DNA from 2 places in the Anaerocolumna sp. AGMB13020 genome. Region 1 is predicted to be linked to the other one. Evidence: a T-box and tRNA genes for the amino acid it is inferred to sense, from the RefSeq annotation. Region 1 holds a T-box; the other holds one or more tRNA genes.

Region 1 (11,815 bases):
ATTTCTGCTTCCGATAAGCAAGGCGCCAGTCTATTGTGGATATCCACACCACCAAGCTTTTAAGTAAAATCATATGCGTAAATATGTATGATTATATTAAGCTGGTGTGAAATGAACCTTATTTTACAATATACACAGGAGGATTAAACATGTCTGGCGATAAACTTATTGATCTGATAGGCATAACCAAGAAATTTGACAACAATGTTGTTCTGGACAATCTGGACCTTTATATAAAGGAAAATGAATTCCTAACGCTGCTAGGACCCAGCGGCTGCGGTAAGACCACTACTCTACGTATTATTGGAGGATTTGAAAATCCTGACAACGGTAAAGTACTTTTTGACGGCAAAGATATTACCAAATTGCCTCCCAACGAAAGACCGTTAAATACTGTATTTCAGAAGTATGCCCTTTTCCCTCATATGTCTATTTCAGAGAACATTGCCTTTGGATTAAAAATAAAGAAGAAAAGCAAAGCCTACATACAGGATAAGATAAAATATGCCTTAAAGCTGGTTAATCTTGAAGGTTTCGAGAACCGTACACCCGATTCCTTAAGCGGCGGTCAGCAGCAGCGTATAGCTATAGCCAGAGCAATTGTTAATGAACCAAAGGTACTTCTCCTGGATGAACCCTTAGGCGCTTTGGATTTAAAATTACGACAGGATATGCAATACGAGCTTATCCGTCTTAAGAATGAACTGGGAATAACCTTTATCTATGTAACCCACGACCAGGAGGAAGCCCTTACCATGTCCGATACGATCGTAGTCATGAACCAGGGTTATATCCAGCAGGTGGGTACACCGGAAATGATATACAATGAGCCCAAAAATGCCTTTGTAGCAGACTTTATCGGTGAGAGTAATATTCTCTCCTCCACAATGATCGAGGACGGACTTGTAAGTATCCTTGGTTCCAAATTTGCCTGCGTGGACAAGGGCTTTGGAAAGAATCAGCCCGTAGATGTGGTTATCAGACCGGAGGACATCGACCTTGTCAAAGAAACCGAAGGAACTCTTAACGGTGTAGTTACTTCCCTGATCTTTAAGGGCGTTCATTATGAAATGGAGGTTCTTGCAGGCGGACATGAGTGGCTGGTTCACAGTACCGATCTGAGTCCGGTCGGAAGTAATGTAGGGATTAAAGTAGATCCTTTTGATATTCATATTATGAACAAACCTCAATCTGAGGATGAGGAGGCAGTGACATCGGATGAAAACTAAGAAATGGCTCTCCTATCCATATTCACTTTGGATGGGTATATTTGTGATTGTTCCGCTATTTATCATAATATACTATGGATTTACCGCCAAAGAGGGAGGTCTTACCTTAAGTAATCTGGCACTGATTATGGACCCTATTAATTTGAAAGCCCTGTGGCTTTCCCTTGAGCTGTCCATTATCAGTACGGTGATATGCCTTATCCTTGCTTATCCGCTCTCCCTGATACTGCATGGTATGAAATTAAAAAATAATTCCTTTATTATTATGATATTTATACTTCCTATGTGGATGAACTTTCTGCTCAGAACACTGGCCTGGCAGAATATACTGGAGAAAACGGGTGTTATCAATACCCTGCTTAAGTTTTTCCATCTGCCCGCACTGGATTTGATCAATACCCCGGGAGCAATTATATTCGGTATGGTTTATAATTTTCTTCCCTTTATGATACTGCCTATTTATAATTCCCTGGCAAAGATAAGTGATGATTATGTCAATGCAGCCAGAGATTTAGGTGCTAATTCCTTTGTAACTTTTATAAAAATCATACTGCCTATGACTTTGCCCGGTGTTGTCAGCGGTATAACCATGGTTTTTGTGCCTTCCCTCACCACCTTTGTTATTTCAGACATCCTGGGCGGCAGCAAGGTAGTGCTAATCGGAAATATCATAGAACAGCAATTTAAGACGGTTAATAACTGGCATACCGGTTCCGGTCTTTCTCTGGTTCTGATGGTATTCATCTTCTTAAGTATGGCTGTCCTTGCCAAATATGACAAAGAATCGGAGGGCACGAAGATATGATAAAGAAATTTCTGTCCCGATTTTATTTAGGGCTAATCCTTTTATTTTTATATGCACCCATCTTTATATTGATCGTTTTGTCCTTTAACAAGTCAAAATCCCGTTCCAAATGGGGTGGCTTTACCTTAAGCTGGTATAACAGTCTGTTTCAGGATCAAGCCATTATGGAGGCACTGACAAATACCTTGATCATAGCATTTCTATCTGCCCTGATTGCTGCTATAATCGGAACTTGTGCCTGCCTAGCCATCAATAACATGAGAAAGGTGCCAAGAACAATCTTACTTGGTATCTCCAACATCCCCATGATGAATGCAGATATCGTTACCGGTATATCCTTAATGCTTCTGTTTATTGCATTAAGCTATCCCTTAAGTTTTTCCAGCGTATTGCTTTCCCATATAACCTTTAATATTCCTTACGTTATATTAAGCGTTATGCCAAGGCTTGCCAGACAGAATGTCAGTCTTTACGAAGCAGCACTGGATCTTGGGGCAACCAAATCCTATGCCTTCTTTAAGATTATACTTCCAGATATTTTCCCTGGTATATTTTCAGGCTTCTTATTAGCCTTTACCATGTCACTGGACGATTTCGTAATAACCTACTTTACCAATGGTGCTGGTGTTGATACCTTATCGACCATTATTTATACGGAAGTACGCAAGGGAATTAAACCTGAAATGTATGCTTTATCCACTCTGCTGTTTGTAAGTATTCTGATTCTGCTGGTTTTAATCAATCGCAAAAATGACAGGGATAATACAGGAAAAGCTCCTGGCAAAGCATAATAATTGCTGCCAATCTATATAACACATTAAAGTAGAAAAGAGTGAAAGAAAATTATAAATTGAAAGGATGCCACATCGAGATTCTTTCACTCCTTATTATTTGTGGCAGTATCGCAGCCAGCCTGCGATATGCAATGGTATAAACAATGAAAAGAATGCTATCACTGCTTCTTCTGTGCACACTGATCTTAACAGGAACTGCGACTCTGACTGGCTGTTCAAGCGGAGGCGGAGAAAAAATCTATGTTTACAACTGGGGCGAGTACATTGATCCCGATGTAGTAGACCTCTTTGAAAAGGAAACGGGAATCAAGGTTGTTTTGAAATACTTCGAACAGAATGAGGATATGTATCCGGTAATCAAAAATGGTTCCGTCAAATATGATGTGGTATGTCCTTCAGACTATATGATTCAAAAGATGATCGAGGAAGATTTACTTGCTGAAATCAATTATGACAATGTACCCAATATCTCCAATATTGATCCGGCTTATCTAAAAAGTGCTGCGGAGTTCGATCCCGGAAATAAATACAGTGTACCTTATTGCTGGGGAACAGTGGGTCTATTGTATAACAAAACTATGATCAAGGAACCCATTGACAGCTGGGCTGCTCTCTTTGATAAAGATTTCATTGAGAGAAATGGTTACAACGGTGACATCCTTATGATTAACAGTGTAAGAGATGCATTTGCCATTGCTTTAAGTTACCTCGGTTACTCCATAAATACTACCGATGAAGCACAGTTAGAGGAAGCAAAGGCATTGTTGCAATCTCAGAAACCAATGGTTGATGCTTATGTAGTAGATCAGGTAAGAGATAAAATGATTGGTGGAGACAATCCAATTGGTGTAATCTACTCCGGAGAAGCTATCTTTACCCAAAGAGAGAATCCTGACCTGGAATATGTTGTCCCAAAAGAAGGCTCCAATGTATGGATCGACGGCTGGGTAATACCCAAGAATGCACCAAACAAAGAATATGCCGAGAAGTGGATTAACTTTATGTGCGAACCGGAAATTGCATTAAAGAATTTCGAATATATAACTTACTCCACACCAAACAAAGCCGCCAGAGAATTAATCCAGGACGAAGCAATCAAAAACAGTACCGTTGCTTTTCCTTCTACTGATGTTCTGGATCGCTGCTCCACCTATCATTATCTTGGTGAAGATATGGACGCTCTCTATATTCAGAAATGGAATGAAGTAAAATCTACGCAGTAGGTAAATATTAATAACGAATCCCCCTACCCTACTTCCAATTAATAAAAACTCTGTGTCAAAAGTTAGAAATGTGTTCACACCCCAACTATTTGTACAGAACCCTAAAAAAGGGCAAATGAATGAAAAATATCTCATTCCTTTGTCCTTTTTTTATTTACAGACATTGATACTTCATAATTTTATTCAACAAATGTATTATTCCCAATCGATTTCAGGCAAATTGTGCAAACCAGAAGAATGAATGCGCCTATGGAAAGGTATTAGAAGCCCTTTTCTCTGGATATTTTGTGCTATCTTCTAAAACAGATTGTTTGAGCGAAGCGAGTTATCTGTTTTAGAAGATGTCAAGCACAAAAAATCCAGAGAATTAGGACTTCTTATACCTTGAAATCGAAGCATGAGTTCTTCTGGTTTGCGCAATTTTGCCGTCCCCTTGTGAAAAACCCACCCTTTTGCCACTCAAATCATTTTAAACACAGGAGGAATCACAAAAATACTACAATTGAGTTATTTATTCCTTTACAATATTCCTATCCTCACCCTTTAAGAATGCTTTCATATTCTCATATACTTCAGCCACACATCTTCTCCTGGCCTCAACCGTAGCCCAGGCTATATGCGGAGTTATTATAAGCTTTTTGCTGTCCTGAATAGCAAGAAGAGGATTATCCGCAGCCATTGGCTCCTGTCTTAAAACATCAAGCCCAGCACCCGCAATCCAGTTATTCGATAAGGCTTTACTGAGAGCGGCTTCATCAACAATAGGTCCTCTTCCAAGATTTAATAGCAGAGCAGTGGATTTCATCTTATTAAGGGCTTCTTCTCCAATGAGATTTTCAGTTTCCTTATTAAGCGGTGCATGAATTGAAATAATATCGGCTTCTTTTAGCAAAGTGTCAAAATCAACTCTCTCATATTCCTCATTCTGATTCCTGCCGGAGGTTGAGTAATAGATTACTTTGCAGCCGAAAGCTTTGGCAATGGAGGCAACTCCTTTACCGATATTGCCCAAGCCTATTATTCCCCAGGTCTTTCCATACAGTTCATTGAATTTCTCATCAAAACAGCTGAAGATATCACTGCTTACATATCCGCCGGATTTGACAAAGTGGTCATAATGACTTAACTTCTCATAAAGGTAAAATAAAAGAGCAAAGGTATGCTGTACTACAGACTGTGTGGAATATCCCTTTACATTTGCTACTGCAATTCCTCTGCCATTCACATAAGGAAAATCAACAATATTGGTTCCGGTGCCTGTAATACATATAAGCTTTAGATTAACAGCAGCTCTAAGGTTCTCTTCATTCATTGGAATCTTATTGACAACAAGGATGTCTGCTTCCTTGATTCTCTCACTATTCAGCAAAGGCTCACTTTTATTATATTTCGTTACCTTTCCTAAGGTTTCAAAGACTGATAAATCAACGTCATCGCCTAAGGTATCTGTTTCCAAAAAAATTATATTCATATTCAAACAGCCTTTCCTTCAAATTAAAGTTATCGTACTCTTTCAGGCAGGCCAATCTTTTTTTGAACCTTACGAAGTGTTTTCGTTGCAAAATAGTTGGCTTTATCGCTGTTTTCTTTTATGATTCCGTCAATATAGGCTTTATCCTTTGATAATTCATCCATTCTCAGATGGATGGGCACCAAAACACTGTTAACGGCCTCTCCTACAGCAAGTTTGAACTCTCCATAACCTTTGCCGTCAAATTCTCTTTCAACTTCTCCAGATGTTTTATTCGTAACTGCGGAGTAGATATCAATAAGATTCTTGATTCCCGGTTTCTCTTCGGTATAGCGTATTTCATTATCAGAATCGGTTACAGCTCTCTTAAACTTACGAATAACTGTATCCGGATCGTCCATCAGATAAATGGTAGCATTAACATTCTCATCGGACTTGGACATTTTCTTATCCGGCTCCTGAAGACTCATGATTTTGGCACCTACCTTACCAATATAAGGCTCAGGAATGGTAAATACATCTCCGTATACCCCATTGAAACGTTCGGCGATATCTCTGGTTATTTCAAGATGCTGTTTCTGGTCTGCACCTACAGGTACTACATCCGTCTGGAACAACAGGATATCAGCAGCCATAAGTACAGGATAGGTGAAAAGTCCGGCATTTATATTGTCGGCGTGTTTTGCTGACTTATCTTTAAACTGTGTCATACGGTTTAATTCTCCCATATAAGTAAAGCAGTTTAAGATCCAGCTTAGTTCTGCATGGCCGGACACATGTGACTGATAATAAATGCAGTTCTTAACGGGATCCAGACCGGCAGCAATATAAAGGCTTAGAAGCGTTCTCGCTCTCTTACGAAGTTCTGCCGGGTCCTGTCTTACTGTTAAGGAATGCAGATCAACCACACAATTAAAGCACTGGTAACTATCATCATTATTCAAATCAATCCAATTCTTTAGAGCTCCCATATAATTTCCCAGGGTAATATTCCCCGTTGCCTGCATTCCGCTAAATAGTACTTTTTTTCCGTCTAACATTGATTTTTACCTCCGCTTACTTTTCATTCTCTAAAAATTTCTTACTACGAAAGAACAAGAGTCCGACTTTCCTGACTCATGGGCTGAAACGCAGTCATCCTAGCGACACATTTCCTTAGGTGTGACATGTGGCACTTCTTCTGGTAGTCCTTTTTTATATAATGGGTGTTATTCCTTTACCATGCACTATTCCTATTACTCAGTATCATTCCCATTACCAAGGTACTGTTACCATTACCAAGTGCTTTTCCCATTACAAGGTGCTATCCCCATTATTAGGTGCTAATTCTCTAACAAAAAAAGACCTCTGCCACAGAATACTACTCTCGTAATATCACTGGGACAAAAGTCATGTTCACTTCTGCGGTACCACCCGGTTTGGCGCATAAGCGCCCACTCAATCCATATACTGTAATATATGCTTCATTGATAACGGCTGAAGACCCCGTCGGGCATTACTTGGAATAATTCCTTTCCTCCCGAGCCTATAAGTCCATTCATACAGATTCTGCTACTGTCTTCCACCCTGCGACAGCTCTCTGATAACAAATCTTCTGCTTACTACTCTTAATCATCGGCTTTTTGTTTTTCTATATTTAGTATACTCCATGAAGCAATCCAAAGTCAATATCAAATATTGCTCAGCAGCTCTGCAAAACTATCGATTGCTTTGTCGTATTCCTTCACATCGCCAAAACCGTATCTTGCATAAATAAACGGTATTTCCGCTTTCTTTGCAGCTAACTGGTCTCCTTCTGTATCTCCAAGGTATACTGGTGATTGCAGATGGTTTCTCTCTATAACAAGTCTAATGTTTTCAGCTTTTAATTTACCACTTCGGCCGGGATATTCAAAATCCTCAAAGATATCCCATAAGTTATGAGCATTTAAAAAACACTGGATATAACCTTCCTCACAATTGCTTACAATAAACAGTTTATATTTCTTTTTAAGCTCTTTTAAGGTACTGATTAGTCCAGGGTACAGGATACCTCCGTCCTTCTCAAGGTAAGGACATTGTTTGATAACGCTCTCTCTCATAATAGTAAGAGCAGTCTCTGTCTCTGCACTGGGAAGCAACTTGACTGCTATTTCTTCTAAAGGCCGTCCATATAAAGATTTTAATTTATCGGCTGTTATAACATCCTTAACGTCACTGTATTTTGCTGCTTCAGCCTGCCATACTACTGCTGCTCCATCCGTTGCATCCCATAGTGTTCCATCTAGATCAAATATTATACTGTCCGTCATAATGCTCTCCTTTAAACTATTGCTGCCTTTCAAAGAGAAAGGCCTTTCTGGGTAGTAAAATACATTGTATTCCTAATTCTTCTACAGAAGCAGTATCAAAAGTAATCCTATGATATCCCTGTTAATTTATTATATCTGATAAAACTGTTGTAGTATACTACTTTTTCTTAAGTGTGGTAATGCAACACCAATGTAAAGATAATTTTTTACTTTTAACTGTATCTTATCTATGTTATAATAAGTCAAAATTATTTACTGAAGGAGAGTATGTTATGGAGCAGATTGCAAGCTTTACAATAGACCACCTGAGATTACTGCCGGGTATCTACGTATCAAGAAAAGATAATGCTGGTGACACGATCCTTACCACTTTCGATATACGTATGACCCGACCCAATTTTGAACCGGTAATGAATACTGCCGAGATTCATACCATCGAGCATCTGGGTGCAACGTTTTTAAGAAATCATCCTGAATATACGGATAAAACCATATATTTTGGACCTATGGGCTGTCGTACAGGATTCTATCTGATACTGGCAGGGGATTATGCTTCAAGAGATGTAGTCCCATTGATTACGGAAATGTTTACCTTCGTACGTGATTTTACAGGCGAGGTTCCAGGAGCAGCCGCTTTTAACTGTGGTAATTACCTAGATATGAACTTGAATATGGCAAAATATCTTGCTAATAAATTTTTACAGGAAATATTAAACGGTATTACAGAGGAACACCTTAACTATCCAGAATGATAAATACAAATGGGCCGATGCCAGGTTATTTATATGCCATGGCATCAGCCCTTTTAAATTTATTCACTTGATTGGGATTATTTATAAATTCCAAAAGTTCTGTTGACATCTTGCACATAAATAATTCCATTACCAGGCTCATCTATTTTCAAATCATTTTTTATGGAATTAACAATTGCTTCTGTATCAGCGGCCTCGGATAGAATCAATACAATTTCTTTTTCTGGTTCAATATCCATAGAAAACAGCCTGCTGGTCTCATGAATTCCTGAGCCTCTTCCATTGATAATTGTTCCCCCTTTAGACCCTGCCTTTGTTGCAGCATCGATAACTTTCTCTGCATTACCTTTTTCAACTATAGTTGTAATTATATGATACATTGTATTACTCACACCTCTTTCATTTTCCATATTGTTGCAGGAACAGCTTCTGGATCCTACGGCAGCACTAATAGATGTTGTAAATGCGATTCCATGATTCGGCTTATCGAATTTATATTCTTTATTCATTATTTCCAAAGAACGTTGGGCAGTTTCGCTGTCAGCTAATAGTAAAACCACCTCTTTACGCACATCTGATAACCCCAGGTAATCCCATATCGTATTACTCGCAGTACCATGAGCTAACAGTACTGTTCCCCCCGAGATGCCATTCTCTTTCGCTGTCTTTAATAATTTACTACCCATTCCTAAATTAACAATGATACGTATCAATTCTATATTAACATTTTTAATACCCATTATCATTCACTCCTTTTTGATTTTAATTTAAATATAAAACCTAGTATCTGCAATGCAATTAAAGGAGTCATAGCAACCATTGCAATCATTCCAAATCCATCAACCAAAACATCAGCACCTTCGATTGCTTCTGCCGCACCTTGTGCATAAGCAAGAATGAAAGTAGCCGTCATAGGTCCAGAGGCAACTCCTCCGGAATCAAAAGCAATACCTACAAATAGTTTCGGTACAAAATAACTCATTGCAATTGATATTATATACCCTGGCAAGATATATTGCCATAGCTGTAATTCAGGAATAAGTATGCGTATCATGGATAATGCCACCGCCATTCCTACTCCAAGGGAAAGGGTTATCATAACGACACTTCTCTTTACATATCCGCTTGTTACATCCTCAATCTGATGTGTCAGTACATAAACAGCCGGCTCTGCCAAAATAGTTACAATACCTAACACAAATCCGATTACTACAACATATGCTTTGTTATCTAAAGATGCAATACTATATCCTACGACAGTTCCAACATTCATGAAACCTGCATTTACTCCTACCAGAAACATAACAAGCCCAATTAGCGTAAACAATATACCAAAAAGAATCTTTCTTACTTCTTTTTTAGATAGTCCGAAATGTTTTTTTTGAAAAATAAGAAAAATCACCAGAATAGGTAAAAGTGCAATAAAAATTTCTAAACCTACCTTTGGGAATTCATGTATAAAAGGATAAAATATTGAATCCGAAATAGTTTCCTGCTTAAGACTGCCTGTTATCTTATCTGTTTTTGACAATATACTCATTATCATTACAGAAATAATTGCACCGGTAGAAGCGATTGCTACCAGTCCAAAACTATCTTTTTCAGAAGCTTTGCTATCTTTTTTTAATTTGGATACACCGATTGCCAGAGATAATATGAATGGAACTGTCAAAGCTCCTGTAGTTGCCCCAGAAGCATCAAAAGATATGGCTAAAAACTCTCTAGAAGTAAAGATGCCGAGAATTAAGATAATACCATACAAAACAGTCAACAATTTATAAAGAGGAAAATTATATACAATTCTTATTAAACCTACCGAAAGAAGTATGGCTATTCCTATTGAGACAATAAAAACGATACTATTTTTTGATATCAGTCCCAAAGTTACCTGATCTATCTGTCCTGCTAAAATCTGAAGGTCAGGTTCTGCGATAGATACAATAAAACCTAACACTAGACCTGCAATTGCAACAACCCAAAGCTTATTGCTTTTTGTAATTGCACTACCCATGTTATTACCTATCGGTGTAATACCAGTATCTACTCCAATAAGAAAGATTGTCAGGCCTAAAATTACAAATACTGCTCCTATTAAAAATCTAATCATTATAGGTGTTTCAATGGGTGTTAAAGTAAAGTTAAGTAATACGACTATTGCTGTTATGGGTAAGACCGATGTTAGTACTTCTTTAAATTTTTCAATAAATACACTCAAATACTTGTCTTCCTTTCTATATTAAAATTACTGTTTCATGAACCCCTTTCTTTAAACCTATATAAGTTGATTGCATACTTATATACTTTTATATTATTATTTTTGCTGATGAGATCAGGTCTTTTTCAAGAATTTCCAATGCGATATTTCACCCTCTAATAATTCATTAAACTCAAACATATCGAAGTTCCTTATAACACCATTCTCAACAACATTGCTTATATTATTGTATTATGGATGAATTCCTCTGTCAAGGAAAGTAACTTAATTTCTGTATGGTGTAATAATGTCTTGTAAAATCCATTATTTTCGTACTTTTTAATGCATTATTAGGATATTGCATCTTTTCTATAGGCATGATAAAATTATCAAAATGTATAACTAATGATTTTTCTTCATAAATACTCACACATACCGGAGGTAATGACTTGCTAAAGACAATAAAAAGTAAACTAATTTTTCTTATTATGAGCATTCTTATTATGCTAATGATCCTCAGTTTTTATTTCATACATACAATGAAAACTATCAATCTAAAACTTCAGAGTACGAATAATGAACTGCTGCCTGGCATCGTTCTATCAGAAGATCTTAACACAATGACCTCTAATTATAGAATTCAGGAATATAATCATATTCTTAACAATGTATTAGCCTCCAAACTCGAACTGGAAAAAGATCTAAATGCAAGAAAAGACATCATAAATAGTAAATTAGAAGAATACAGACAGTATATACATACCTCTGATTATGAAATTCTATATAATCAAATTATCACAAGTTGGAATAGTTATATAGCCCTCCATGATAAGACAATAAGTTTTAGCAGAAATCTCGATACTGATTCAGCCCTTGAAATGATGAACAATGATACAAAAACAGCCTTTGATACAATATCCGCCCTTTTATCAAAACTGGTTGATTATAGTAAGAATACTGCCGCCACTGAATTGAAATCAAGCAATGAACTTTACCAAAATGCAACAAGAAACAGTATGATTATTGTTCTTGCCCTTTCTGTTGTAAGCCTTCTTA
Region 2 (11,815 bases), 2.5 Mb from region 1:
AAGACCATACATTGATTCTATACCTTGCCAATTCAGCTCGATTATCTTTTCTACACCTAACAAAACGGTATCTTTTCCATTGATATTAGTTACCCATCCGGCAGCATTGCAAAGACCAAGATAAAGTACAATATCAACCTCCAACTCATTGCCAAAGCATTTGATGATTCTTGCATTCAAATTTTCTGTCACTTTTGTAAAAGAGTTATGTAAACATTCGAAAGAAGGATTTTTATACACAGCATTAATTATTGGAAAAAAATCTTTTTCGTAAGTATATGTCCCGCTATCAAGATATTCTTTTATGTCATCCTTGAAAATATGGGCAGAGTTATCAAAAATCGAATTTATATATATTTCCCATTTATTTAAACTGAAAGCTTCATTTTCAAATAATGAATTGATTTGCGAATAAGTATCAATAATTTTAACCATATGCACCTCCATAATTTATGTTTAACTATTTCATCATCGAATAGAGTCAGTCTATCACAAAAATGAGAAAAATTCTATTATATAAGAAAAACGCCGGCGATGTTCAAAACTTTTAAGCGCTTTTTCATGTAAAAAGATAAGATGGAGAGTATAATCTTCCTTATGAATGCCAAGAATGTGGATTTGCTATAAAAAATATTTATCATAAAGTGAGAGATTGAAATATTCCCTATATTACATGAATTTTACACTAATAATATAATATCTATTATGATGTTATATATAATACTAATATAATTTAAATTATATTAATGCTCTTTTCAATTGTATTAAAATGGTATATAATGGATTATTATACTAATGAATTGGAGGAGCATATTATGTATTTATTTAGTAAATTATCAGATACAGACTTGAGAGAACTATATGGTATTAACGGTATAGGAAAGATGTTTGAGCTTTTAGGTATATATTATTCTTGTCAAGATAGAGATAACTATGAAATTTTTCTAACTATTTATGATGAGGAAGCGGGTAAGACTGATCATCATTATAGAAATATAGGTGAGAAACATATTAAAAAAATCCTAGAATGTAGGAAAGTTGAAATACCAAGACATATTTTTAGGGTCTTTTCTGAGACTTGGGTAAAAGTTCCTGTTATAACACATACTGATATGGCCATAATATTTGATGCACTATTGGAACGAATACATAGCAATGAAATATTATGGAGAATAGCAAAGGAAAGAATATTTACAGAAGAAGAATTAGAAAGATTAATGAACATGCTATATTTTCAATATGCTAATGTTGTTAAATATTTAGATGGGAGTGTCACTAGAAAACAGAAAATATTTAAAGATTTACTAGATAAATGGAGAAACAATAATATAATAAGTTATATAGATTAGGAGATGATTTTATCGGAGCACCTAAATTTTATAAACTAAATAAAAGTTATGAAGCTTCATCTATCGAAGTTGTGAATGAATTAAAAGACTTAGGTAAAACATATGGTGAAAGAATTATTAATGCAATATATGTTTTCCTAGAAGCTTTAATAGCTGTATTTTTAACTAATATAATCAATGATGAGACTGAAATGTCAAATAAATTATTAGATAAATTAGTCATGGTTTTTATAAATTACATTTTAGTATCTATTTTAATTTTCGTTGTAATATTTTTGAGTGTAAAATGCATAAAATTTTTGAAAAGTATCAGAGATAATAAAAAGAATCATAAAGATAGATTAGAATTAAAGAAATTTTTTTATCAGAAGATTCTAAATGATATAATATTAGGAATAAGTTTGGAGCAAAAAGCAATAAAAAACTGTCAAAATTCAACAATAAGAAATATATATCTGAATGAGTCATTATTCTATTATGACTTAGCTATTCAAGCCATGAAAGATAAGAGAATGTTTGAAATTAATAATAAAAAAAGAGAACCTTATACAGATTTTTTACAAGAGATGAATCCGCAATTTTTATTAGATGTATTTATAACTTGTAGAGATTCAATAAAAAGAATGAAACAGTTTATAACGTATAATCAACCAAATGATAAGGCTAATATTTTAACCAAGATAGATATTATTAATGAGAATTATGCGATTATTATAAACAGTATAAAAAATCAAATTAAATAAAAAAACTTGATATAAAAATAATACTCAGGCACTCTTAACTCGGAGGGTGCTTTTTTGATGTGAAAAATAATCAGAGATAGTAATGGAAAAGATAGATTTGAGAAATAAATCAAGAACTTTCAAGAGGCTCACAAAATTAATTATTCCAATAGTATTGTGTATATAATCGAAATAGTAACTATCTGCAAAACAGGGACTTACGAAATGTTTAAAGAGGATAGCTAAAGAGATAAGCATTAACAAAAATGCAATAATTCATGGATTACGACATTCATCTGGGAAAGGGTAGGGACATACTGATAGTAGTAGGACAATGGAAAATTTTATGTTCATATTCAGTTGGATATGATACGAAATTTCAGTCTGCATTTGATATTAAGATGAATCAGTTTTTCCTATATGAAGTGTACAAAAAGATATAAAAAAATATGTTCTGGTTTCGTTGCTGAAATTGTCAAGCTGGGTTATAACCGTAAAACACTGATATACACAACAAAAAAAACACTACCATTATCTGATAGTGTTTACAGGGGATGAGAGAATCGAACTCCCGCTAAAGGTTTTGGAGACCCTTGTCATACCATTTGACCAATCCCCTAAGGCTCAGCCGCTTGTCGCGACTGCTAATATAGAATACAATAAATTGTGTCAATTGTCAAGAATTTTTTATTAAATATTACTTATTGGACAAGGTGTCAAAGTTTCAAATAAAATATGGGGTAAAAGTGGCTTGCTGTAAATAAATCCCTGAATAATATCGCATTTATTTTTCTTTAAAGCCTCCAATTGTTCAGTCCTCTCAACACCTTCTGCGATAACCTCAAGCTTCATGCTGTGAGCCAGATGGATGATTCCGGAAGCTATCTGTGCATCTTTTTCATTGCTGCTGATGTTATTGACAAAGGACTTGTCCATTTTAAGGGTATTAATTGGTATATTCGTCAGATAATTCAAGGAGGAATAACCGGTTCCGAAATCATCCAGTGATATTCGTACGCCCAAGTCCTGCAGAGAGGATAATTGTACAGAGGCATTTGTAAGAGAAGATACCAAAGTACTTTCGGTTACTTCCAGCTCCAGATTGCAGGCAGGAAGTCCGGTTTCTGCTAGAATATTGCGAACCACGTCGATAAAATCTGCTTTACTTAACTGGACACTGGAGATGTTGACAGATACAATAAGCGAGGGAAATCCATGGTCAATAAGGATCTTATTAAAGGTACAAGCTTCTTTTAGAATCCACTCCCCAAGTTCTGTAATCATGCCACTTTCTTCTGCTATCGGTATAAATTCCACAGGTTTTAGTTCACCCAGTTTCTGGTTGCGGATACGCATAAGTGCCTCGAAGCCTGTCATCGTTTCTTTGCGAATATTATATTGAGGCTGATATACTACATAGATCTCTTCATTGGCAATGGCATGGCGTAAAACCTCTGTAATAAGGGAACTGCGGTTTAATTCTTCCTCCATGGTCACATCAAAAAGTGTATATTTGTTTTTACCGGTATCTTTTGATTTGTACATGGCAATATCAGCATTTTTAATCAGTGTGGTATGAGTAAGCCCGTTTTTGGGATATAAAGCAATTCCAATGCTCATGGATACATAGATGGACTCATTGTTAATACGAAAAGGAGTTTTTAGTGATTCAATAACCGAGGCCGCAAAATCCAGAGCCTCTGTATCACTGTCCAGATTCTCGCGAAAGAGAAGGAATTCATCTCCGCCGGCCCTGGCTAGAATATCGTCTCCGGAGGTAAGGGAGAGCAGATGGGCGGCTGTCTGTGATAACAGATTATCTCCGTATTCATGACCTAAGGTATCATTCACTGTTTTAAAATCATCCAGGTCCACAAAATAAACGGCATGCAGCTTATTTGACCCCGGTGAGGATGCAATGGTCTGATTAACTCTTTCAATAAAGGCCATCTTGTTCGGGAGGTTCGTTAAAACATCGTGATAGGCAAGATACTCAATGTGATTATAATTCAGTCTCAATTGCTCTTCTTTGGTAATAAGCTCTTCGTGCATGGCAGAGAGTTCGTTGTAGCTGTTTCTGACAATATGCAGCATTTTATTTAAATTTCTGGAAAGTTCACCAAATTCATTCTTAGATTTTATATTACTCTGTGCTTTTAGGTTACCTTCGGAAGCAATACGCAGCGTATTTTTGATTTCCATAATGGGTTCTGTGTAAATATCAGCTATACGATTGCCTGCGAGATATATAAACAGGGAGCAGCCGATTATACCAATCAGGAAAATATATAAGATAATCCTTGCAAGACCGGTTACATTTCCTGCCTCCTGCTTCGTGATAATGACCCAGCCGGTATTTTTTAAAATGCTATAGCCGTAGATGTTATCTGTCGCTTCAAAGACATACTGAAAATTCCCGGAGGCATTCACCTTACCACTGTAGAACTCTGTTACAAGTCTGCCCAGCTGATCATCCTTGATATTAGTACCGATATACCTGTTGTCAGGATGATAGATATAATTACCGTATTTATCCAGGCAAAAGGCGTAATCCTTTCTGCCGGAGGACAAAGTACTCATATAGTCATTGAGGCTTTGCAGGTTCAAGGTACTAACCAGATAACCCAGAATTATTTTCGTATTTGTACGGCATTTTATGGGAGATCCGATTTCAATGAAGTACTGACTGGAGCCATTCTCCTGCTTTTTCTTAAGGATGCCGCTGATACCGCAGGCTGGATTACCAGTAGCTTTCATATAGGATAATGTAAGGTTATCGGATAATCTTGTGCTGATTCTTTGTTTTTCTGTACTTAGTACAACAGTATTATCCGTATTGAATATTTGAATGTTCTGATAATAGGGCATAGTATTACTCTGACGGATTAATAAATCCATAGCGTTGTCATAGAGAATGTTTTCTTCATTTTTCCTAACGGAATCAGAGGACAGGGCAAGGGCATAATCGTAAATATCACTTTCTGTAGCAAGAAGGCTGGTCTCTGACTGTTTACCGCTAAGAAATATCTGGAGGCCCTGTTGTCCGGTTACAGCTCGTTGCTCAAGGTCCGCTTTTTCTGTCCTGATCAGTTTTCCGGTCATTAGATGATAGGAAAGTACAGACAGGAGGATGATTGGAAGGATGGCTAATATAAATAAAGTAATCCGTAAATTATTTCGAATAGACATAATGGTCTTCTTTCATGTGTATTTTATTTTTAGTTTAAAATGTTTTAATTTAGGATTTATATTTACACATAGTTAATTGTGGGTATTGCTTTGCATGAAGTCCAGCTGCTTAGCACCTTCAGTCCAGCTGGTTCTTGTTGTAATAGATAGGTGAAATAATATTGTCGGGAAAGAGCATGCATGCAAAGATACTGATTATTAAACTGCGATAAGTGTTCTGCAAAGATGTAGAGTGGATTTTATGATAAACGGATTTATATGTAATTATTTAACATATTAACAAATATACAGAAAAAAAGCAATAAAATTGGTAACAATACTATAAATTTTAGTTGAAAAAGCTTCCTGTAACAGGTATACTTGTACCAGTAGTGTGCGTCGTTTGTTTTGCAGGCGAACACGGGTGGGGCAAGAATTAGCAGAATACTGTATTCTGTAATATACCCAGGGAATGAACAGATCGGAGAGTAAAATGTACAAGTTATTAAGAAGAGACGGAAGAGCCAAGCGTGGAGAATTCCACACCGTTCATGGCACCATTCAGACCCCTGTTTTTATGAATGTTGGAACGGTAGCAGCTATTAAAGGTGCGGTGTCAACCCAGGATCTTCAAGAGATTAAAACCCAGGTGGAATTGTCCAATACTTATCATCTTCATGTCAGAACCGGTGATGAGGTAATCAAGAAACTTGGAGGACTTCATAAATTCATGGTATGGGATAAACCAATACTGACGGATTCAGGAGGCTTTCAGGTGTTTTCTCTTTCAGGACTGAGAAAGATAAAAGAGGAAGGCGTATATTTTAGTTCCCATATTGATGGCCGTAAGATATTTATGGGACCGGAAGAAAGTATGAGAATCCAATCAAACCTTGCATCAACCATAGCTATGGCATTTGACGAATGCCCTCCACATCCGGCAGAAAGAAGTTACATGCAGAATTCAGTGGATAGAACCACCAGGTGGCTGTTACGTTGTAAGGCTGAAATGGACAGACTTAATACCTTACCGGACACAATAAATAAGCAGCAGATGTTATTTGGAATAAACCAGGGCGGTACCTATAAGGATATTCGTATAGAACATGCAAAAACCATATCAGAATTAAATCTTGACGGTTATGCACTGGGAGGGCTTGCAGTTGGAGAAACCCATTCGGAAATGTATTACATTCTGGAGGAAACTGTACCTTACCTTCCGTTGGAAAAACCCACTTACCTCATGGGTGTTGGTACACCGGAGAATATCTTGGAGTCGGTAGAAAGAGGTGTAGACTTCTTTGACTGTGTATATCCTGCAAGAAACGGAAGACATGGTCATGCATATACCAATCACGGTAAAATGAATCTGATGAATGCCAAATACGAACTGGATGATTCGCCAATTGAAAAAGGCTGTGGATGTCCTGTTTGCAGACAATACAGCAGGGCTTACATCAGACATCTGTTAAAAGCAAAAGAAATGTTAGGATTAAGATTTTTGGTAACACATAATCTTTATTTCTATAACAATATGATGGAAGAAATCCGCAGTGCCATTGAAGAACAAAGGTACGCAGAATATAAGAAAAACAAGCTGGAGGGTTTCGCCCAGGGTGAACTTGCCTAAGAAGGAATATTTAACACAAGAATTATATTATTTAGGAGGAACAAGATGAAAATCGGACTTTTAACACAACCAAGCGGTGCTTTGAACTTAGCCACATTAGTAATGTGGATCGTTTTCATGGTGGGAATTTTTTATTTTATGGCGATTCGTCCCCAGAAGAAACAACAGAAGAAAATGGACGCTATGATGTCAACCTTGGAAAACGGTGACAGTGTAGTGACCACCGGAGGATTTTACGGTGTAATCATTGATGTAATGGAAGATGTAGTTATCGTTGAATTTGGTAACAACAAGAACTGCCGTATACCTATGAAAAAATCAGCAATCGTTGAAGTTGAGAAACCTCAGTCAGCAATTGCTTCAAAAGAATAAGGAACACCAAAGGGACGCCACGGCGTCCCTTATTTTAACCTTTTTTCCAAAGATTCAAGGAGTGATTCTGGAATTTTCAAATTACCTTTACCGCTGCCCAGAGAAATATCAGGCTTGTTCATACCGTGAAAATCAGAACCCCCAGTAAGGGCAAGATTGTAACGATTGGCGTAACGTCTGATTATGCCCTCATCAAAACCGGTATTCAAGGAATAAATAGCTTCAATACCATCAAGCCCAAAACCAGCTAAAAGAGAAATAAGTACATCCAACTGCTCTAGATTATACTTATACAATAAAGGATGAGCAAGCACCGCAAGGCCTCCTGCTTCATGAATCAAATCAATTGTAGCTTCCGGGGAGAGATAATCCCTGGCCACATAATAAGGAGAAGAATCATTAAGAAATCTGTCAAAAGCATCCTTGTTGGATTTGGTAAAACCATGCTCTGTCATATACTTGGCAAAATGTGCCCGTGTCAGAACAGCTTCACCTTCTGCTGCCTTTAACTTATCCACCGTGATATCAATCCCGGCGCCCCTTAAATTGGCTGCCATTTTCTCGTTACGTTCTTCCCTTTTGGCAACAGCCTCGTGAAGGGTCTTAATCAAAGCATTATTCTTCGTATCCAGGAACAGTCCCAGAATATGAATATCCCTGCCATTATAAGCAGCAGAGATTTCTGCGCCTGGAATAATTCTTAAAGGATTACTAGCATCGGACTTCGCAAGAGCAGCAGCCTGGGCTTCCGCTACACCGGCAACTGTATCATGGTCTGTAAGAGCAATAGCCGATAAAGACAAAGAAGCGGCAAGGCTGACCACCTCCGTCGGAGTAAGAGTCCCATCCGAAGCATTCGAATGCACGTGTAGATCAATATATTTCATAAGAACAACCTTTCTATAAAGTACCAGTCAAAACGCAAGGAATCATTCATCAGATAATAATGATAAATTATATAGATACAAGAATCGTAGATAGTAGAATTAATAAATGTTGTTGTATATCTTAAATCTGTTACCGAATAATTATTACGTATGACAGTCAGAGGTAAGTATAGTTTAAATATACAGACATTAAGCTAATACAAGCATTGTACCCCTTTTAATGACCTTTTACAACCACTAATATTAATACGGATATAACCCTTATACAAAATTATAAGATCAGGAGGGATATGATTGATTGCAGAGTTATGCTGATTGTTATGTGATTGGCATATTTGGAGTATGGACATTTAGGTTCATTTAAGATATCTTAAGATTACACCTCCTCTACAGGGATTTTTTTGATGTGGTAATTTTATTGTACCAATTTTAGATGCTTTTTTAATGATAATAAAAATAAAAAAATTATACCACAAGCATTTTCCCAGTTATGCAGATGAAAAGTTGTGTTATTAAAAGAAAGGCAGTATATAGGTGGAGGATAATAAAATGGATAATGATAGTAAAATATTAGGAATAGCCTACAACACTATACCTGTAAGTGATATAAATAATTCAGCAGAATGGTTTGTTAAACATTTCGGTTTTAACATAAGAAATCATCGTGGAAATTATTTGAGCCTTTTCAGAGGTAATAGACCCATACTAGATTTAATTCAAACTGACAACGACTCAAGAGCTGTATATGAAATAGATAGAAAAAAGAGATGGGTTATAACTTTCTATACTGACAATATAGATTTTCTACACTATTATTTAAAGTCTCAGGATATAAAAGTAGGTAACATCAGTGATGAGGGTATTTACGGCAAGTTCTTTACATTAGAGGATTTAGACGGTAATTTATTCGATATCTGGGAACATAAGGACTGCCAGCTTAACTTTTAAATTAGTTGTTTCCTATACATCCTCTTTCATAAAGTGTACTAAGATGCGTAATTAATGACTAGTTCGTTCTCACGCATGATTAGCGCAAGAAATTATATAATTCATCAGTTCATAATTAGTTCAATGCTTACTTTGAATCATTATTAAGAAAAAAGTTCTTTACCAATACCCAGATGATTGGAGGGGCTGTCTGGTAGTTTTGTATTGAAAGGTTCCTTATGACACTTAAGCGCCAGTAACTGTGAATAGGTTAAATAGTGCCACTGTCTGAGCACAATAACCTGCCACGGCCATAACCGTACAGCGAGTTTGGCACTCTTTAACCTGCCATGAACAGTTACTGGCGCTTTCGTGGAATAAGGGTCCTTGAACAACAAAACGGACAGACAGCCCCTCCAATCATCGTCCCCTTCCAAAGACCCCCTCCCCCCCCTTTTTCCCACAATCATTCATAAAAAATCACATTCCAGGTCATATAACAAGGACATGAAAAATATAATACTGTATAAATGTATGGAGGTATTTCATGGACAAAGTACTTCACCGGAATTCCAAAGTAACTGTCGCGTTAAAGAATCTTCTCTTCTCTTATGTCATAACCGTACTTATGATACTGCTGCTCTCCTTCCTTATGCTAAAGCTGGACGTATCCAATAAAATATTAAGCGGAGGCATCATAGCAACCTATATCCTCTCGACTTTCATAGGAGGCTTCCTGTTCGGGAAAAGTGCAGAGCATAAAAGGTTTCTATGGGGACTTATGATGGGAGGACTTTATTTTGCCATCCTGCTGTTAGCATCAATACTCACCGGCTCCGTAATGGGAATGGAACCCGCCAGAGTGTTTACAGTCATGTTATTATGCCTGTTTGGAGGTATGCTGGGCGGCATGGTGAGCTGAAAATTTCTCTTTTCAAATCTTAGAGGCTATGGTATAATAAGCTTTGAATTTTGGATATTATCATCCATAGGGAAAATATAAGGAGGAAACTCATGAAACGTATTAAGACTTTAAATACAAGAAATCTTAAAGAGTCCATGAAGAAGGGCGGATGCGGCGAGTGCCAGACTTCTTGCCAGTCAGCATGTAAGACATCCTGCACAGTAGGAAATCAGAGCTGCGAGAACGATAATAGATAAGTATTCTGCAGTATACATAAGTAATGCAAGGTAGTACTAAGGTTACTGATAAAATTAATCAATCATGTAAACTAAGCAGCGTCTTACAGTCGCTGCTTATTCCTTGTGCATGGATAAATGCACATAGAAGGAGGAAATTTTGGTTCACCAGTATAAAAATAACGGCTATAATATTGTGCTGGACGTTAATAGCGGCATGGTCCATGTGGTGGATGATCTAATCTATGATATTATAGAAGGATACAACAAGGCTTCCAGAGATGCGAAACATAAAGTAAGCAAGGAAGACAGGGAAGCCATAATAAATCATATAACGGATAAATACAAAGGAGAGGAATATACCTCTTTATTTGAAGAATATAAGGAACAAGCTGACCCGGTTGTTACGGCGGTAACCGAAGCCTTATCCGAAGTAGAAGAGCTGATAACGGAAGGTGCTCTGTTTACTGAAGATATCTATGAGAATTACATATCGGAATTTAAGAATCGTTCAACGGTAGTAAAAGCTCTTTGTCTTCATATAGCGCATGACTGTAATCTTGCCTGTAAGTATTGTTTTGCGGAAGAGGGCGAATACCAGGGAAGACGTGCACTGATGAGCTATGAGGTTGGGAAGCAGGCTCTGGACTTTCTGATTGCAAGCTCCGGTAACAGAAAGAACCTTGAGATAGATTTCTTTGGCGGTGAGCCGCTGATGAATTTTGACGTAGTAAAAAGACTGGTGGAATACGGAAGAGAGCAGGAAGTAATTCATAACAAGAAGTTCCGCTTCACCCTTACTACAAATGGAATTCTGCTAAATGATGATATCATGGAATTTGCTAATAAAGAAATGAGCAATGTGGTATTGAGCATTGATGGACGTAAAGAGGTTAATGACATGATGCGCCCTTCCAGAAATGGTAAAGGAAGCTATGATGTTATCATTCCCAAATTCAAGAAACTTGCTGAAAGCAGAAACCAGACAAACTATTATGTGAGAGGAACCTTTACTCATAATAATCTGGACTTCTCAGAAGACGTTATACATCTGGCAGAGAATGGCTTTAAGCAGATTTCTGTTGAGCCGGTAGTGGCTTTGCCGGAGGAAAACTATTCCTTAAAGGAAGAAGATCTGGAGAAGATCTATGAAGAATATGATAAGCTGGCAGCTTATATTCTTGAAAAGAAGCAAAAAGGGGAAGGCTTTAACTTCTTCCATTTCATGATAGATTTATCCGGAGGCCCCTGTGTTGCCAAGAGGCTGTCAGGCTGCGGCTCAGGAACCGAGTATTTGGCGGTAACTCCCTGGGGGGATTTATATCCCTGCCATCAGTTTGTAGGAGAAGAGAAATACCTGATGGGAAATGTCTTTGAGGGTGTGAAGCAAAAGGAGATGCAGGAAGAATTCAAGTGCTGCAACGTTTACTCGAAGGATAAGTGCAAAGAATGTTTTGCCAAATTTTATTGCAGCGGCGGCTGTGCGGCTAATTCTTATAAGTTCCATGGCAGCATCCATGATACATATGATATCGGCTGCAAGCTTCAGAAAAAACGTGTGGAATGTGCACTTATGATAAAAGCAGCAGAGGCTTCTCTTTCAGAGGAAGCGTAAAAGAT

The links. The T-box of region 1 lies ahead of trpS (tryptophan--tRNA ligase). A T-box ahead of a tRNA ligase gene usually reads a tRNA of that ligase, here a tRNA-Trp.
Region 2: it has a tRNA-Trp gene. The T-box ahead of trpS (tryptophan--tRNA ligase) is inferred to sense a tRNA for this amino acid. The anticodon was not compared.

Annotation. Positions count from the first base shown of each region.
Region 1 covers NZ_CP136910.1:5,027,444-5,039,258, reverse strand. Annotated here, with positions in the region: gene R2R35_RS21235 (cupin domain-containing protein) at 1-63, shown strand, start outside; gene potA (spermidine/putrescine ABC transporter ATP-binding protein) at 150-1,229, shown strand; gene R2R35_RS21225 (ABC transporter permease) at 1,219-2,034, shown strand; gene R2R35_RS21220 (ABC transporter permease) at 2,031-2,825, shown strand; gene R2R35_RS21215 (ABC transporter substrate-binding protein) at 2,972-4,051, shown strand; gene R2R35_RS21210 (D-2-hydroxyacid dehydrogenase) at 4,563-5,522, opposite strand; gene trpS (tryptophan--tRNA ligase) at 5,552-6,562, opposite strand; T-box leader at 6,898-7,146, opposite strand; gene R2R35_RS21200 (HAD family hydrolase) at 7,193-7,813, opposite strand; gene R2R35_RS21195 (S-ribosylhomocysteine lyase) at 8,086-8,565, shown strand; gene R2R35_RS21190 (P-II family nitrogen regulator) at 8,643-9,305, opposite strand; gene R2R35_RS21185 (DUF1538 domain-containing protein) at 9,308-10,780, opposite strand; gene R2R35_RS21180 (methyl-accepting chemotaxis protein) at 11,209-11,815, shown strand, end outside.
Region 2 covers NZ_CP136910.1:1,679,160-1,690,974, reverse strand. Annotated here, with positions in the region: gene R2R35_RS06720 (hypothetical protein) at 1-435, opposite strand, end outside; gene R2R35_RS06715 (hypothetical protein) at 816-1,349, shown strand; gene R2R35_RS06710 (hypothetical protein) at 1,421-2,092, shown strand; tRNA gene R2R35_RS06705 (tRNA-Trp) at 2,620-2,690, opposite strand; gene R2R35_RS06700 (EAL domain-containing protein) at 2,762-5,260, opposite strand; gene tgt (tRNA guanosine(34) transglycosylase Tgt) at 5,733-6,869, shown strand; gene yajC (preprotein translocase subunit YajC) at 6,915-7,241, shown strand; gene R2R35_RS06685 (PHP domain-containing protein) at 7,271-8,128, opposite strand; gene R2R35_RS06680 (VOC family protein) at 8,678-9,076, shown strand; gene R2R35_RS06675 (hypothetical protein) at 9,220-9,492, opposite strand; gene R2R35_RS06670 (TIGR04086 family membrane protein) at 9,603-9,977, shown strand; gene scfA (six-cysteine ranthipeptide SCIFF) at 10,070-10,216, shown strand; gene scfB (thioether cross-link-forming SCIFF peptide maturase) at 10,356-11,810, shown strand.